Regions from separate parts of the Cytobacillus sp. FSL R7-0696 genome, predicted to be linked through region 3. Evidence: predicted binding sites of a transcription regulator. Region 3 holds the regulator's gene; each other region holds the start of a gene.

What was found. Region 3 encodes Rex, which represses fermentation and respiration genes when NADH is low (regulators of the CRP and FNR family bind a similar motif). Its sites were predicted from a motif close to TTGTGAAATATTTCACAA; they were not measured.
Region 1: MKX29_RS18240 (formate/nitrite transporter family protein) is a predicted target of Rex. The motif match lies at 2,107-2,124, and genes of this name have one in related genera.
Region 2: qoxA (cytochrome aa3 quinol oxidase subunit II) is a predicted target of Rex. The motif match lies at 2,740-2,757, and genes of this name have one in related genera.

The regions. Positions count from the first base shown of each region.
Region 1 covers NZ_JBBOWA010000001.1:3,527,242-3,531,959, reverse strand. The annotation lists gene MKX29_RS18250 (type III polyketide synthase) at 1-848, opposite strand, end outside; gene MKX29_RS18245 (hypothetical protein) at 1,073-1,195, opposite strand; gene MKX29_RS18240 (formate/nitrite transporter family protein) at 1,257-2,057, opposite strand; gene fdhD (formate dehydrogenase accessory sulfurtransferase FdhD) at 2,312-3,103, opposite strand; gene MKX29_RS18230 (DUF2294 domain-containing protein) at 3,118-3,468, opposite strand; gene fdhF (formate dehydrogenase subunit alpha) at 3,915-4,718, shown strand, end outside.
Region 2 covers NZ_JBBOWA010000001.1:3,898,615-3,903,332, reverse strand. The annotation lists gene MKX29_RS20000 (2-oxoglutarate dehydrogenase E1 component) at 1-1,038, opposite strand, end outside; gene MKX29_RS19995 (small, acid-soluble spore protein, H family) at 1,475-1,666, shown strand; gene MKX29_RS19990 (DUF3889 domain-containing protein) at 1,663-1,992, opposite strand; gene qoxA (cytochrome aa3 quinol oxidase subunit II) at 2,862-3,776, shown strand; gene qoxB (cytochrome aa3 quinol oxidase subunit I) at 3,821-4,718, shown strand, end outside.
Region 3 covers NZ_JBBOWA010000001.1:1,164,178-1,168,895, reverse strand. The annotation lists gene MKX29_RS06095 (ABC-F family ATP-binding cassette domain-containing protein) at 1-1,559, opposite strand, end outside; gene moaC (cyclic pyranopterin monophosphate synthase MoaC) at 1,703-2,185, shown strand; gene MKX29_RS06085 (redox-sensing transcriptional repressor Rex) at 2,209-2,847, shown strand; one part of gene MKX29_RS06080 (IS3 family transposase) at 2,904-3,856, opposite strand; one part of gene MKX29_RS06080 (IS3 family transposase) at 3,856-4,237, opposite strand; gene MKX29_RS06075 (DUF4305 domain-containing protein) at 4,347-4,550, opposite strand; gene MKX29_RS06070 (CPBP family intramembrane glutamic endopeptidase) at 4,557-4,718, opposite strand, start outside.

The sequences.
Region 1 (4,718 bases), 2.4 Mb from region 3:
AAATGTTGCAAATCGGTTATTTGTAATGAGAATTGATTTAAGAATTTCTGTACATTTGGCTTCAGCCAGCCTTCAATAATTGTGGGAATATCTCTTGAGAATATGACATATAAACCATCATCCTTTACGTCCCAACCCATTACATCAAGCGAATCCTTTTTTGTCGTTGATTGTGTCCCGTATATATGGGGGATGGCAGGCAATTTCTGATATTTTCGATAACCACTTTCATCACCTGCGATTAATGCACAGGCAACACCATCAGCAAATAAAGAAGTACCAACAAGATTACTCTTAGAGCGATCATTTCTTTGAAAAGTTAAACTGCATAATTCAATTGTTAATACTAAAACCTTTGCTTTTGGATAAGCTAAGCAATATTCATAAGCCCTCGATAAACCCGATGCACCACCTGCACAGCCTAAACCCCATATTGGGATCCTTTTTGTTTGCTCAGAAAAGGGTAATAGATTCATTATTCTTGCCTCAAACGATGGTGTAGCTAAACCTGAGCTAGTAATCGTAAAAATCGCATCTATCTCTTGATACTTAATAGGTTGATTTAGAAACTCCCTCGTTGTTAAACATTTTTCAATCGCCTCACACCCAAGTTTAACTCCCGTTTCAATGAAGGCATCATTTTTATCAGCAAAGCTATGGTCCTCTTTAAACCAATCTAATTCTTTGGCAAAATGACGTTTTTCAATTTGTCCATTTTGAAATACTTTTAGTAAACGATCGATATCTTTGAAAGATTGCCCAAATAAGTGGCGTGCAAATGCTACCACTTCATTTTGAGTAATTCCATTTGGTGGGGGTACTTCTGAGATGGATAAAATAGCTGGCATAAGGAACTCCCTTTCTATCTATGTACGGGTATTTTTTCCTTAATAAGGATATTTATGCATTGATTGGTTTTTAATCTTTCTCGTTCATTTTTTGCATTAAAAAAAGCCGAATGAGTTATCTCATTCGGCTCAGAAAGATGTGTTTTGAAGGAGTTGCTGTGCCCTTTTATCATATCTTAAAGTGGCTCTCTTGGCATTACGCAAACTTTACCAATTATATTTGCTTATTTATTGCCTTGCTTATGCACATCAATGATAATCGTTTTATCAATGATTTGACCACAAACACGGCAAACCCCTTGTTCTTTATATAGCGTTTTACAATAATCACAATAATATTGCTGCATTTGCTCACATCCAATATCTCTAATAGATTATTTTATGTAAGCTATGATGATTGTGTTTCTATTATGAAGCTTTTTTCAACTGAGCATTTGTTTCATTTTTTGGTTTATAGGAGACAAAGTAAGCTAGGCCAACAAAAACAGCCCCTCCAACTACATTACCTAAAAAGGCAGGTATGATATTACCAATGAAATCTATCCAAGTAAACGAACCTGCAAAAATCGCAGCTGGAATAACGAACATGTTGGCAACAACGTGCTGGAATCCAATCGCAACAAATGCCATAACCGGGAACCAAATAGCCAAAATTTTACCTGCAAAATCATGAGCACCATAAGCTAACCAAACAGCTAGGCATACGAGCCAGTTACAACCAATCGCTGAAACAAATGTTTGTAAGAATGTATCATCAATTTTTGCACCAGCAATCGCTACTGTTTTATCTAGATATGGACCTGTCTCTGTTAATCCAACGACATGTCCAAAGAAATAAGCAACAAACAGTGCCCCTACAAAATTGGATAATAACACCCAAAACCAATTATTTAATAATTGCCCAAGACTAATTCTCTTTGAGAACAAAGCACTCGCAACTGACATCATGTTACCTGTAATCAATTCAGCCCCAGCCAATACTACTAATACAAGGCCTAAAGGGAAAACTGCTGCACCTAAAAACGATCCGAAACTTCCCCACTCTGCCGGTAAATTTCCAATAACACGAATGTCTAATAAAAATCCTAGTGCAATAAATGCCCCACCTAAAAAGCCTAAAACCAACAGCGACAAAAGTGGTGTTTTCGTTTTTGCAACACCTGTTGCAATCGTCTGTTCCATAATTTCTTGCGGTTTACTAAATCCCATTCTAACTACCCCCTAAATAAAAAAGGCAGCACTCAGACACCCCCTACTTTTGTAAAGGATTTCAAAGAATGCTGCCTAACCCTTCTGCAATCACCTACAGAAGTATCAGTCATCATATTTATATTGTTTGTTGTAAAAAGAGATAAAACAGTACTTGCCTTACTTCCATTTACCCATTGCAAACTATATGCTACCAAAAAACAAAAACTTTTACTAGACTATTTTTTATTTTTTTCGTGTAGCGAAGTATTTTTTTATAAGAGGATTCGTTCAGGATAAGTATATATATTCATGTTGCCATTACGAATAAATCCAACAGTCGTAATTCCTAATTCCTCTGCTGAGCGCAAAGCAAACTCTGTTGGTGCAGATTTTGAGAGAATCATTTCACAACCAATCTTTGCTACTTTTAAAAGTATTTCCGAAGAGATTCTTCCTGTGAAAACAATGATTTTCCCTTTCATGCTGATACCCTCTCGTAAACTATAACCATATATCTTATCAAGCGCATTATGCCTACCAATATCCATTCTGCTTAATAATATCCCATTTTTGTCACAAAGCGCAGCGCTATGTACACCACCTGTTTGTTTAAATGTAGTCGCAGAAGCTTGTAATTGTTCCATTAACTGATTACATTCATTGACAGTTAATTGAATGTTAACATCTTCCATTTTTTTAGCTGTTAATGCATCGTTAACAAAAACAAAGCCTTGTCTACTCATACCACAACAAGAAGTAATATATCTTTTATTTTGGAAGTTTTGTATATAAGGATTTGTACGATCAGTTGTAACATGAACGAACCCTTCCTTTTCTTGTACCCATATATCTTTAATATGCTTGTAAGATCTTATGATACCTTCTGATGCAAGATAACCTATAACCATGTCCTCAATATATTCTGGTGTACATACCATTGTGACTAGCTCTTCTCCATTCAGCTTAACCGTTACAGCATATTCGGTAACAATGGTATCTTCTATTTTTTCAGCTTTATTTCCAGTCACTCGTATGATTTTACGACTCGTTTCCACTTGCTTCATCTTTTCTCCTCTTTCTATGAATCTATGATATTTTTATCGAATACAAATACAGATATCGCCATATTTTCTTCCACTTTAATATCAGAAAACAAATGTAACAGCGTCGCGCCGACCAGTTCTTCCATTCCTTCTGGCGTACCTTCAGCATATACATCTTGAATCATTTTTGTTCTTGCTGAATGCACCATTTCTTTGCCATCTTCTGTACGAGAAATAAATTGTTCTGTCGGTGTGAGATTACCGTATAAAGTCGAAACGGCCATATTCTCTACAAACACTGTGTGAATTTTCTCCGGTCCCTTACCAAATAAGTCTTTTCTTAATTTACGAATGATATCATTAAACTCATGCACCATTTTTGACATCTTCTTTACCCCTTTATATAAGATTCTGTCTCAATTGTATAATCATAGTACAAGCAAAAAAAAAATGAAAGGGGCTGCGAATAGGAAAAAAATTGCACGATGATTGCTTTAATGTTTCAAAATACCAAAATTACCCTATTGAACTGTAATCGTTATAAGATTAAATTCATTATTGTTAAATTTAATTTTTAGCGCTATAATAACTAGTGGAATTGTTGGAGGGGTAATATTTTCATGTTGTCTTTCTATCAATGGTACTTTCTACATACTAAAAATGGTATGGATTGGTATAATAGCAAGCGTTGTTATTTAACTATTCCACCATGGATTATGCTCGCTTTTTGTAAGCGGTATAGTACATGGTGGTTTTTTTATTGGTTTAAGCAGAAACACTCACTTTATTCTCTTTAAACCATTGTTTGATCAAGTGTAAGGGGGAAACAAAATTGACTTCCAATGTAAACATTACAATTAATGGTGTGGATTATGAGGGGCATGAGGGGCAAACCATTCTCCAAATCATTAATCAAAATCAAATTGAACATCCACAGATTTGTTATTTACCAGAGGTAGACCCAATACAAACATGTGACACATGTATTGTAGAAGTAAATGGTCAACTTATGCGCTCATGTTCGACTGTAGCAGAAAGTGGTATGAGCGTTAGCTTAAGTTCAAACCGTGCCAAAGAGGCACAAACAGAAGCGATGGACCGTATTTTAGAAAACCATTTACTGTATTGTACAGTTTGTGATAATAATAACGGCAACTGTAAAGTCCATAATACAGCTGAATTATTAGAGATTGAGCATCAAAAGTATCCTTATACGCCTAAAGAAGATAAATCGGCTGTCGATATGTCGCATCCTTTCTATCGTTATGATCCAAATCAATGTATTGCCTGTGGCCAATGTGTTGAGATTTGTCAAAGTCTACAAGTAAATGAAACACTTTCAATTGATTGGGAAAGAGAAAGACCAAGAGTTATTTGGGACCAAGGTGTATCCATTGATGAATCGTCATGTGTTTCATGCGGACAATGTGTAACGGTTTGTCCATGTAATGCCTTAATGGAAAAATCAATGCTCGGTAATGCAGGTTTCATGACAAAGATTGATGATGAGATTATGACACCAATGATTGACCTTGTAAAAGAAGTAGAACCGAACTATGGCACGATTTTTGCTGTATCAGAAGTTGAAGCTGCGATGCGTGAAGAAAGAATCGAAAAAACGAAAACCGTTTGTACT
Region 2 (4,718 bases), 2.7 Mb from region 3:
AGTACGTTTATCTTGAGCCGCTCTTGTATATCCTTCAACAACAGGACCAACGAACTCTAAATGGCTTGGGTTGTTCGCAAGTGTTAAGTTTGCAACTGTTGTATTTTCAGCCTTGATTTGTTTGTCTAATCCAAGATGGTATTTTACATCGCCTGTCCATCCATAGCTGATGCCAATAGAGCCTTCAGATGGGACAAGATCTTTGTTTGGCGCATGCTGAAACTCCGCGAATATCATCTCATAAGGCTTACCAAGTACATGAGCAAGCACATTTAAACGTCCGCGGTGTGCCATTCCAATATTTATTGTTTTTGTGCCATTCGCCACTGAACCTGATACAATTTCATCTAACATTGGTACCATCGTATCTAAACCTTCAATAGAGAAGCGTTTTTGACCGACGAAAGTACGGTGTAAGAATTTCTCAAACTCTTCTACTTCCGTTAATCTTTTGTACACTTTCGCCTTTTCAGGTTTTTGCAAGTTAAGTTTAAGGCTATTTGTTTCAACCTTGCGACGAAGCCAATCCTTTTCTTCTAAATTGTCAACATGAGTGAACTCAAATGCTAACGTATCCATATAAGCATTTTTTAAGTATTCAAATGCTTCTAATCCATCTCTTAACGGAATATTCGCATCTGTACATATAAGATGAGCTGGTATTGCACGTAAATCTGCTTCTGTTAATCCATAATTACTTAAATCAAAAATAGCAACATTCTTTTCTTCCCTATTAACTAGGGGATAAATATCAGCAGCTTTATGTCCGTTTGAACGAATAAAATCGGCAAGACGAATAGCTGATAAAGTTTTTTCAATTTGTTCTGGACTTACGCCAGTGCTTTCTGCTCCTATACTTACAGGAGCTACCCCTGTTTGTTGCAATGGTGAACCATTAACCTCAAAATACTCTCTCATTTCTTGGTCGACTGATTCTGGATTTTCTAAATACATCTCATAAAGCTCGATTACATAGCCAAGGTTAGGACCGTAAAAACTTTGTTCTAAAGGTCCGCTACCCTCTGAAGGCTTCTTCATGGAAAATTACCTCCACAACTCTTTTTTAAATATATTTGGATAATTTATTTCCGCCCCATATCCATTCTAGGATAGTAACAATATTATTTCGTATATAAAAATTCCGAATAATGTTAATTTCCAGAGGACGAAATGTTTCCTAAGCCATTTTACCACGTTAAAGGCGCATATACAAAGGGAAAAAAGAGAAAATCACGAAAATACAGCTAATATTTTTAGAAAAAATACTTATATTAAAAAAGTGAATTAATTTCATTCCTATATCACGCCTATTAGTGTAATAAATTGGAAAGATGAACTAACGTCTACAAGTTGAAAATCATTCAACTTCTAAACCGTTTGCCTATTTAAGTATATATCAAAAGCCTTATTATTGGTAGAATTGTGCACTAAATATTCAAACTGAATAAAATACTACGAGAGAGGATGTGAACTTATGGATTTATCTAGAGCGAGGGAACTACTAAAAAGTCAAATCGAATATGAAGTAACTTTCGATGGCGTAAAAATCGTGATTGTCGATCTCTATGAACTAACTAAAATGGCGAGGGTGTGCGAAAGAAACAACGTAGATAAGAATCAAGTTGTTCCACTCGCACAATTAATAGAAGAAAATACAATACGTTAACGGTCAGTTTTTTTCGTTATAATATGGACGATTTTCTCCGAATCTTTATCATATTCAATAAACACATAGAGCCCATATTCTATCTCCTGTTGACGCATCCAAAGTTTAAACTTTTCTATTTCTGTCTTTTCCTTTACTTCTTTTCCAAGATGCTGATAATCAACAATATCTGCTGATGGGTATTTTTCCTTTGCAATCATCATCGCTTCTTTACCCCATTTTGCATAAGAAGGAGCATCATAAACGGCATAGTTTGTTTGAGGGCTTGAAATTAATATATAGCTAAACAACACTATGACAATCGAGAGAAACACTCTTTTCTCCATTTTCTCCTCACCTCTTCACTTTCATTTTTTGATGGAAATATTTATAGTTTTACTATCTTTTAAATGTTTATTCTTTATGAAAGTTTTTTTGGGTAATGGGTTATATAATGAAAGAAAAAATTCAAGGCAAAACTTGCTTGTGCAAAAGTAAATATCAATGGACAAAGAAAAGCGAGCAAGTTAATGGTTAAAACTTGCCCGCTTTTCTTTATCTATTGTTCCATTAACCCTTATACCATAAATATCAACATAGCCTTTAAAAAAATATAAGAATATGTCCTTTACTAGTTCATTTGATTAGTTTTAGTTATGATTTTAAAAAAAGTAATCGTACAACATCTAAAACAAAAAGTGGAAGACATAAAGGGCTATTTTGTTCTCTCAAGTAAATCATCTATTTCAATTATGTCTATTAAATGATGAATATCATCAGTCGGGTTATATACACCGTCTAAAAATTGATCAATATCAAATTTCTTTAACAAGATAACCCCCCTCTTTTTTCCATCCGTTTCAAAACCATTCGAAGACTTCACACTTTTTCTGAGGGTACTGTCAATCAAATACGCAACATCATTTATATTAAAATAATAAATACAGAAGCAACCTTTAATATTTATTGAATGATACAATATTCATTTTTCAGTTTTTTCTTAAAATAGAGTATTTAAATAATATTATTTTTTCTTTTTACTTTCAGTTTCATGAACATTTTGTGACCAAATTCATCATTTGTTCATGAACATTTTGTGACACCTATCACATTCAATTGTTTTTAACCATTTATGATACTAACATAGGGTTACAGGCGTGATATTCACGTTCAAATAAAACAATAGATTTTTAGAAAGATAGAAAGGGGTACATCAATGAAATTGAAAAGGGCTCTTTTATTGGCTATAGTTGCCATTGCCGCTGTACTTGCTGGGTGTGAACCACTTACTGTTCTAAATCCTAAAGGTCCACAGGCCGAAGTCCAGGCTAACGATATTATGATGTCCATATGGTTAATGTCTGGCATTGTTATTGTAGTTTTTGCAATGCTTGCATATATGCTCATTAAATTTCGTTCATCTAAACAAGGAAAAGATTATGAACCACCTCACATCGAGGGAAATAAATGGGTGGAGGCAGTTTGTGTCGGAATACCTGTACTAATTGTTGCTTATCTATCATTTGTTTCTGTCCAAAGTAACTATAAAGTTGAAGCAACACCACCAGGGTATGAGGATAAGGAGCCATTAGTTGTATATGCATCATCATCTAACTGGAAATGGCACTTCAGCTATCCTGAAGAAGATATTGAAACAGTAAATTACTTATATATACCTACTGATCGGGCACTTGAATTTAAACTTTACTCATTCGGTCCAATTACTAGCTTCTGGATTCCACAACTTGGCGGACAGAAATATGCAATGGCCGATATGGTAACAACATTACATTTAGCTGCTGATCATCCTGGTGAATTCATGGGTAGAAATGCGAACTTCAGCGGAAAAGGTTTTGCTGAAAATACATTTGATGTAACAGCAATGTCTCCAGTTGAATTTGAGGAATGGGTAGATGAAGTTCATCAAACAGCTGATCCAATTACTGAAGATAAATTTGAAGAGTTACTAGAGCCAGGTCACTTAGGTAAGATGACTTTTACTGGCACTCATTTAGACTTTAGCCCAGCACCTGAAGGGCATGAACATCATCAATCAAATGATGAAGATTCAGAAGAAAATCATGAAAATCATGATGAGCACGAAGGTCACTCTGACCACAGTAGCCATTAATTAGATGAAGTGTCTATTGACATCTTCTGAAAGGAGTATACAGGATGGAGTTCTTTGAACGTTTTGCCATACCACATCCAAGTCCAGCTATTTATGCTTCAATGGTAGCAATTGCAATTGTTTCTATTGCCATTGTAGTTGGGATAACATATTTTAAAAAATGGGGTTATTTATGGCGTGAATGGTTAACAACTGTTGACCATAAACGATTAGGTATTATGTATATTATTGCAGCGATCCTCATGCTATTCCGTGGAGGCGCTGACGCAATTATGATGCGTGCGCAATTATCAGCACCTGAGAACAAATTGCTTGATGCACAGCATTATAACGAGATATTCACTACACATGGTGTTGTTATGATTCTCTTCATGGCTATGCCATTTATTATCGGTTTTATGAACTTTGTTGTTCCACTGCAAATTGGGGCTCGCGATGTTGCGTTCCCACGTCTTAATGCACTTAGCTTCTGGTTATTCTTTGCCGGTGCGATGTTATTCAATATCTCATTCGTTATCGGAGGTTCACCAGATGCGGGTTGGACATCTTATTTCCCGTTAGCAGATAATGAATTTAGTACCTCTGTCGGTACCAACTATTATATGATTGCGATACAGATTGCCGGTCTTGGTACATTAGCAACAGGTATCAACTTTATGACGACAATCTTGAAAATGCGTGCTCCAGGCATGACATTAATGAAAATGCCAATGTTTACTTGGTCAGCATTAATTACGAACGTTATTATCGTATTTGCTTTCCCTGTATTAACAGTTGCGCTTGCAATGGGTACATTAGATCGTTTATTCGGTACACATTTCTTCGCATCAACAAATGGCGGTATGGATATGTTATGGGCCAACCTTTTCTGGGTTTGGGGACACCCTGAAGTATATATCTTGATCTTGCCTGCATTCGGTATTTACAGTGAAGTAATCTCTA
Region 3 (4,718 bases):
CTTGTTGATAACTCAATCACCTTTGTTGCAATTCTATTAATAAAATAGCGGTCATGAGAGACAAAGAGGAGCGTACCTGGAAAATCAATTAGTGCATTTTCAAGAATTTCTTTACTATCAAGGTCTAAATGGTTGGTCGGCTCATCTAGTATGAGGACATTTGCTTTTTGCAACATCAACTTAGCTAGTGCTAATCTTGCTTTTTCTCCACCACTCAATGTAGAGACAATTTTCAAGACATCATCTCCAGAGAAGAGGAAGTTACCTAACACGGTACGGACATCTTTTTCAGGCATGAGAGGGTAATCATCCCAGAGCTCGTTTAATACGGTTTTATTTGAACTCAAATCAGCTTGCTGTTGGTCGTAATACCCAATGCGGATATTTGAGCCATATTGAAACGTGCCATCTAAAGCAGGTAGCTTGTCTACAAGGGTCTTCAATAAAGTCGACTTTCCAATACCATTGGGACCTACTAAAGCAATGGAATCGCCTCGAGACATGCGAAATGAAATGTGATCACTGATCTTTTCTTGTTGGTAGCCAATGGCTAAAGAGTCAGCGGTTAGCACATCATTGCCTGATTGACGTTCAATTTGAAAGCCGAATGTCGCTGATTTCACATCGCCTTGGGGGCGATCCATTCGCTCCATCTTCTCAAGCTGCTTGCGCCGGCTTTGTGCACGCTTCGTTGTCGAAGCACGGGCAAGGTTGCGTTGAACAAAGTCTTCTAGTTTCGCAATTTCTTCTTGTTGTTTTTCATACATTTTCAAATCACGTTCATAATTCGCTGCTTTTTGGTCAAGATATTTGCTGTAGTTACCAACGTATTTTTTAATATGGTTACGTGATAGTTCATATACCTGGTTGACGACTTTATCTAGGAAATAGCGGTCATGTGAGACAATTAATATAGCACCATCATAACCACTAAGATACTGCTCTAGCCAGGACAATGTTTCAATATCTAAATGGTTTGTTGGCTCATCTAAAATCAGTAAATCAGGTTTGGTTAACAATAATTTCGCAAGTGCAAGTCGCGTCCTTTGCCCCCCGCTTAATGCAGAAATTTTTGTATCATAGCTAAACGATTGAAAATTAAGGCCATGTAGTACAGAACGAATGTCTGCCTCGTATTGATAGCCACCTTGTTCTTTAAAGTTGACTTGCATTTGATCATAGGTTTTTAAAATTTTATCGTAAGCTTCACCGTTTTCGATGAGTGTTGCATCGCCCATCTGTGTTTCTAGTAAGCGCAATTCCTTCTCTTGTTTACGCAAATAATCAAACACGGTAAGCATTTCTTCCCAAATAGATAGCTCAGATTCTAGTCCTGTATTTTGTGCAAGATAACCGATTTTGGTTTCTTTCGATTGAATAATTTCACCGGAATCATAGGACATATGTCCAGCAATAATTTTTAAAAGAGTTGATTTTCCCGCACCATTACGTCCAACTAATGCAATGCGGTCTCTCGTTTGTACTTCAAGCTTTATATTCATTAATATAGGATCAGCCACAAAACTTTTCGAAAGCTGATTAACCTGTAATAATATCATTATATTTCACCTCTGTTATAGTGATAGTGTACCTTAATCAGGTGAGGTTCGGCAATAAAGTCACTATTTGGATAGAATATATAAAAAACTACATTACACAGATGAATCAAAATAGTGTATCATTTTCATGTGAGGTGTTATGAATGGCTGAATTTACACATTTTAATGAAGAAGGCAGAGCGAAGATGGTGGATGTGAGTGAAAAACCACAAACTGCCCGTACAGCAATTGCTCATAGTAGTATTGAGCTAAATCAAGAAATCTATCAGAAGATTACTGATGGCACGATGAAAAAGGGTGATGTGCTTGCTGTTGCTCAAGTGGCAGGCATTATGGCTGCAAAAAAGACATCTGATATCATCCCGATGTGTCATCCACTCGCCTTAACCGGAATTGATATATCCTTCAATTGGGAAGAGGTAGAGGATCAGTATGTGTTACATATTGATTGTACAGTGAAAACAAATGGGCATACCGGAGTAGAAATGGAAGCGTTGACAGCTGCTACAGCTACCGCTTTAACGGTATATGATATGTGCAAAGCAGTAGATAAAGGCATGGTAATAGGACCAACATATTTAGTAGAGAAAACCGGTGGTAAAAACGGTGATTTTAGAAGGGCTTAAGTAAATGGAATGGAGTGGAGCCTATGTCCAATGAATCAACGAAAATCCCTCAAGCAACGGCTAAGCGATTGCCTTTGTATTATCGTTTTTTGAAAAATTTACACGCATCAGGAAAGCAGCGAGTTTCTTCAGCAGAATTAAGTGAAGCGGTGAAAGTAGATTCTGCAACAATTCGACGAGATTTCTCCTATTTCGGTGCTTTAGGGAAAAAAGGTTACGGATATAACGTAAATTACTTATTAGGATTTTTCCGTAAGACACTCGATCAAGATGAAGTGACAAAGGTAGCGTTAATTGGTGTAGGGAATCTAGGTACAGCGTTTTTAAATTATAATTTTTTAAAAAATAATAATACAAAGATTGAAGTGGCATTTGATGTTTCAGAAAGTAGGGTTGGCACGTCTGTAGGAGAGGTACCTGTCCGTCATTTAGATGACCTAGAAAAGTTGATTGATGAGCACCATATTCAAGTTGTCATTTTGACTGTACCGTCTCATGCGGCACAACCAATTACGGATCGAATCGTTAAAAGTCATGTAAAGGGAATCTTGAACTTTACGCCAGCGCGGTTAACGGTTCCTTCCCATATTCGCATCCATCATATTGATTTGGCGGTCGAATTGCAATCATTAGTATACTTCTTAAAACACTATCCATCATAAAAAAGGAGCTGACCCGCATTAAAGTGTACCCTTTGTAAAGGACATTTTGAAAAAGCCTAGGCAACTTGTTGAAGCTGCTGTCTGTATTTTGCAGGCGGCAGCTTTTTCAAATTCCATTGACCTCGATAATGGTTGTAATATACCATATATCTCTTAATCTCTTGTTTTACTTCTTCTAGTGTTTCAGATTCTTTTATATTTGTTTCATCCTTTAAATGCCCAAAGAATGATTCCTGAGGCGCGTTATCCCAACAGTTTCCTCGGCGTGACATCGACTGACCTAAACCTGTTTTCTTCACAAGTTTCTGAAATTGTGGATTGGTATAATGAAAACCTTGATCTGAATGAATAAAAGCGTCATCTTTTAGGTGATGGTTTTTTCGTTTTAGTTTTCGAAGCGTATTTAAGGCAATATCCATACTTAATGAATCTGATACTTCATAAGCCAAAATTTCATTCGTCTCTCCATCTTTAATCGTTGATAAGTAAGCACACTTACCACCCTTATATGGTAAATACGTGATATCAGTTAAGAGTACTTTGCCCGCCACACCCTGCTTAAAGTTGCGTTGTAAATGATTTGGACACGTACGATGTTCTTTTGTTGCTTTGGCCATGCGTCGATAAGGATTTGCTTTACGAATTGGACAAACAATCTCAAATTTATTCATAATACGACGAATTCGTTTTAAGTTGTACGTGATCTGGTATTGGTTTTGAAGCGTCATTTTAATTTGGCGTGCCCCTTTTTTGCGCCCACTGAAATGATACGCCTTTAAAATGATTTCTTTTACTACTTCATCCGTTTCCTCTTTAGCTGTACGCCTTTGTGCGGACTCTTCCAGGAAGTAGTTGTAGTAACCTGAACGAGATACGCCGATTACTTCACATAAATAGCTCACCATACGCTTCAATTTGTATTTTTTTATCGTTTCCTGGATGAGTTTATACTTTAATTCTGGTGCCATTTTTACTTCTTTTTCAACATCTGCCTTTCGTGTAAATCGAGCTTTTTTAATAGTTCATTCTCTGCCTCAAGTAATCGGTTTTTTGCTTCTAATCGTGCAATCTTTTCTTCTAACGTTAATTCACGTTCTAATGGCCTACCCGAATTTGTTTTACGCGTATCTTGTAAGCCTTCCACACCAGCTTTACGATAAGCTGCCCGCCAACGTTTTCCGGCAGTTTTAATACGTCCCATTCCAATTAAATCAACATTTAAACCAGACTCCTCAAATATTTCTCGTGGTAGTTTACCATTCTCATTCTCCACAATGAAATGACGTTTAAATTCGTCTGTGTAAGTAATTGTTTTTTCACTCACTGCTTTCACGTTAGGGTTTTGCTTTAATTGCTCTTGTTCTTTCTTTGTAAGTAATCTTTTCGTCATTTCAATCTACTCCGACATCTTTTTTTCTCATTATAAACAAAAGTACCCTATAAGATGGACTTTTTTCAAAGTGTCTATCTTATAGGGTACAGTTTACATGGAGTCAGCTCTATTTTTTATCCTCTTTCTTTTTCATACGATAATGCATAGCGATTAATTTAATCCCGCCACCAATATCAAAAGTGGCAAAAATCAAAATGAAGATCGTTAAAAATCCCCAACCTCCACCGTTTTGAAGGTTAATAATTGCAAAATAAATAAATACAAATCCAAAAAGAAGGGAGATAATCCCTGTGAACAAAGGTGTTCTCATCTAACATCATCCTAATCTGCTAAAAATCATTTGTACCGTTTCTAATTCTGTCATATATTTTTCTAGCTTATCCATATTCAATTGAATCACAACGACAAAGGTATTCATCGCTACATGAGCAATGATCGGTACGAGAATACGATTGGTTTTTACATATAAAAACGCGAA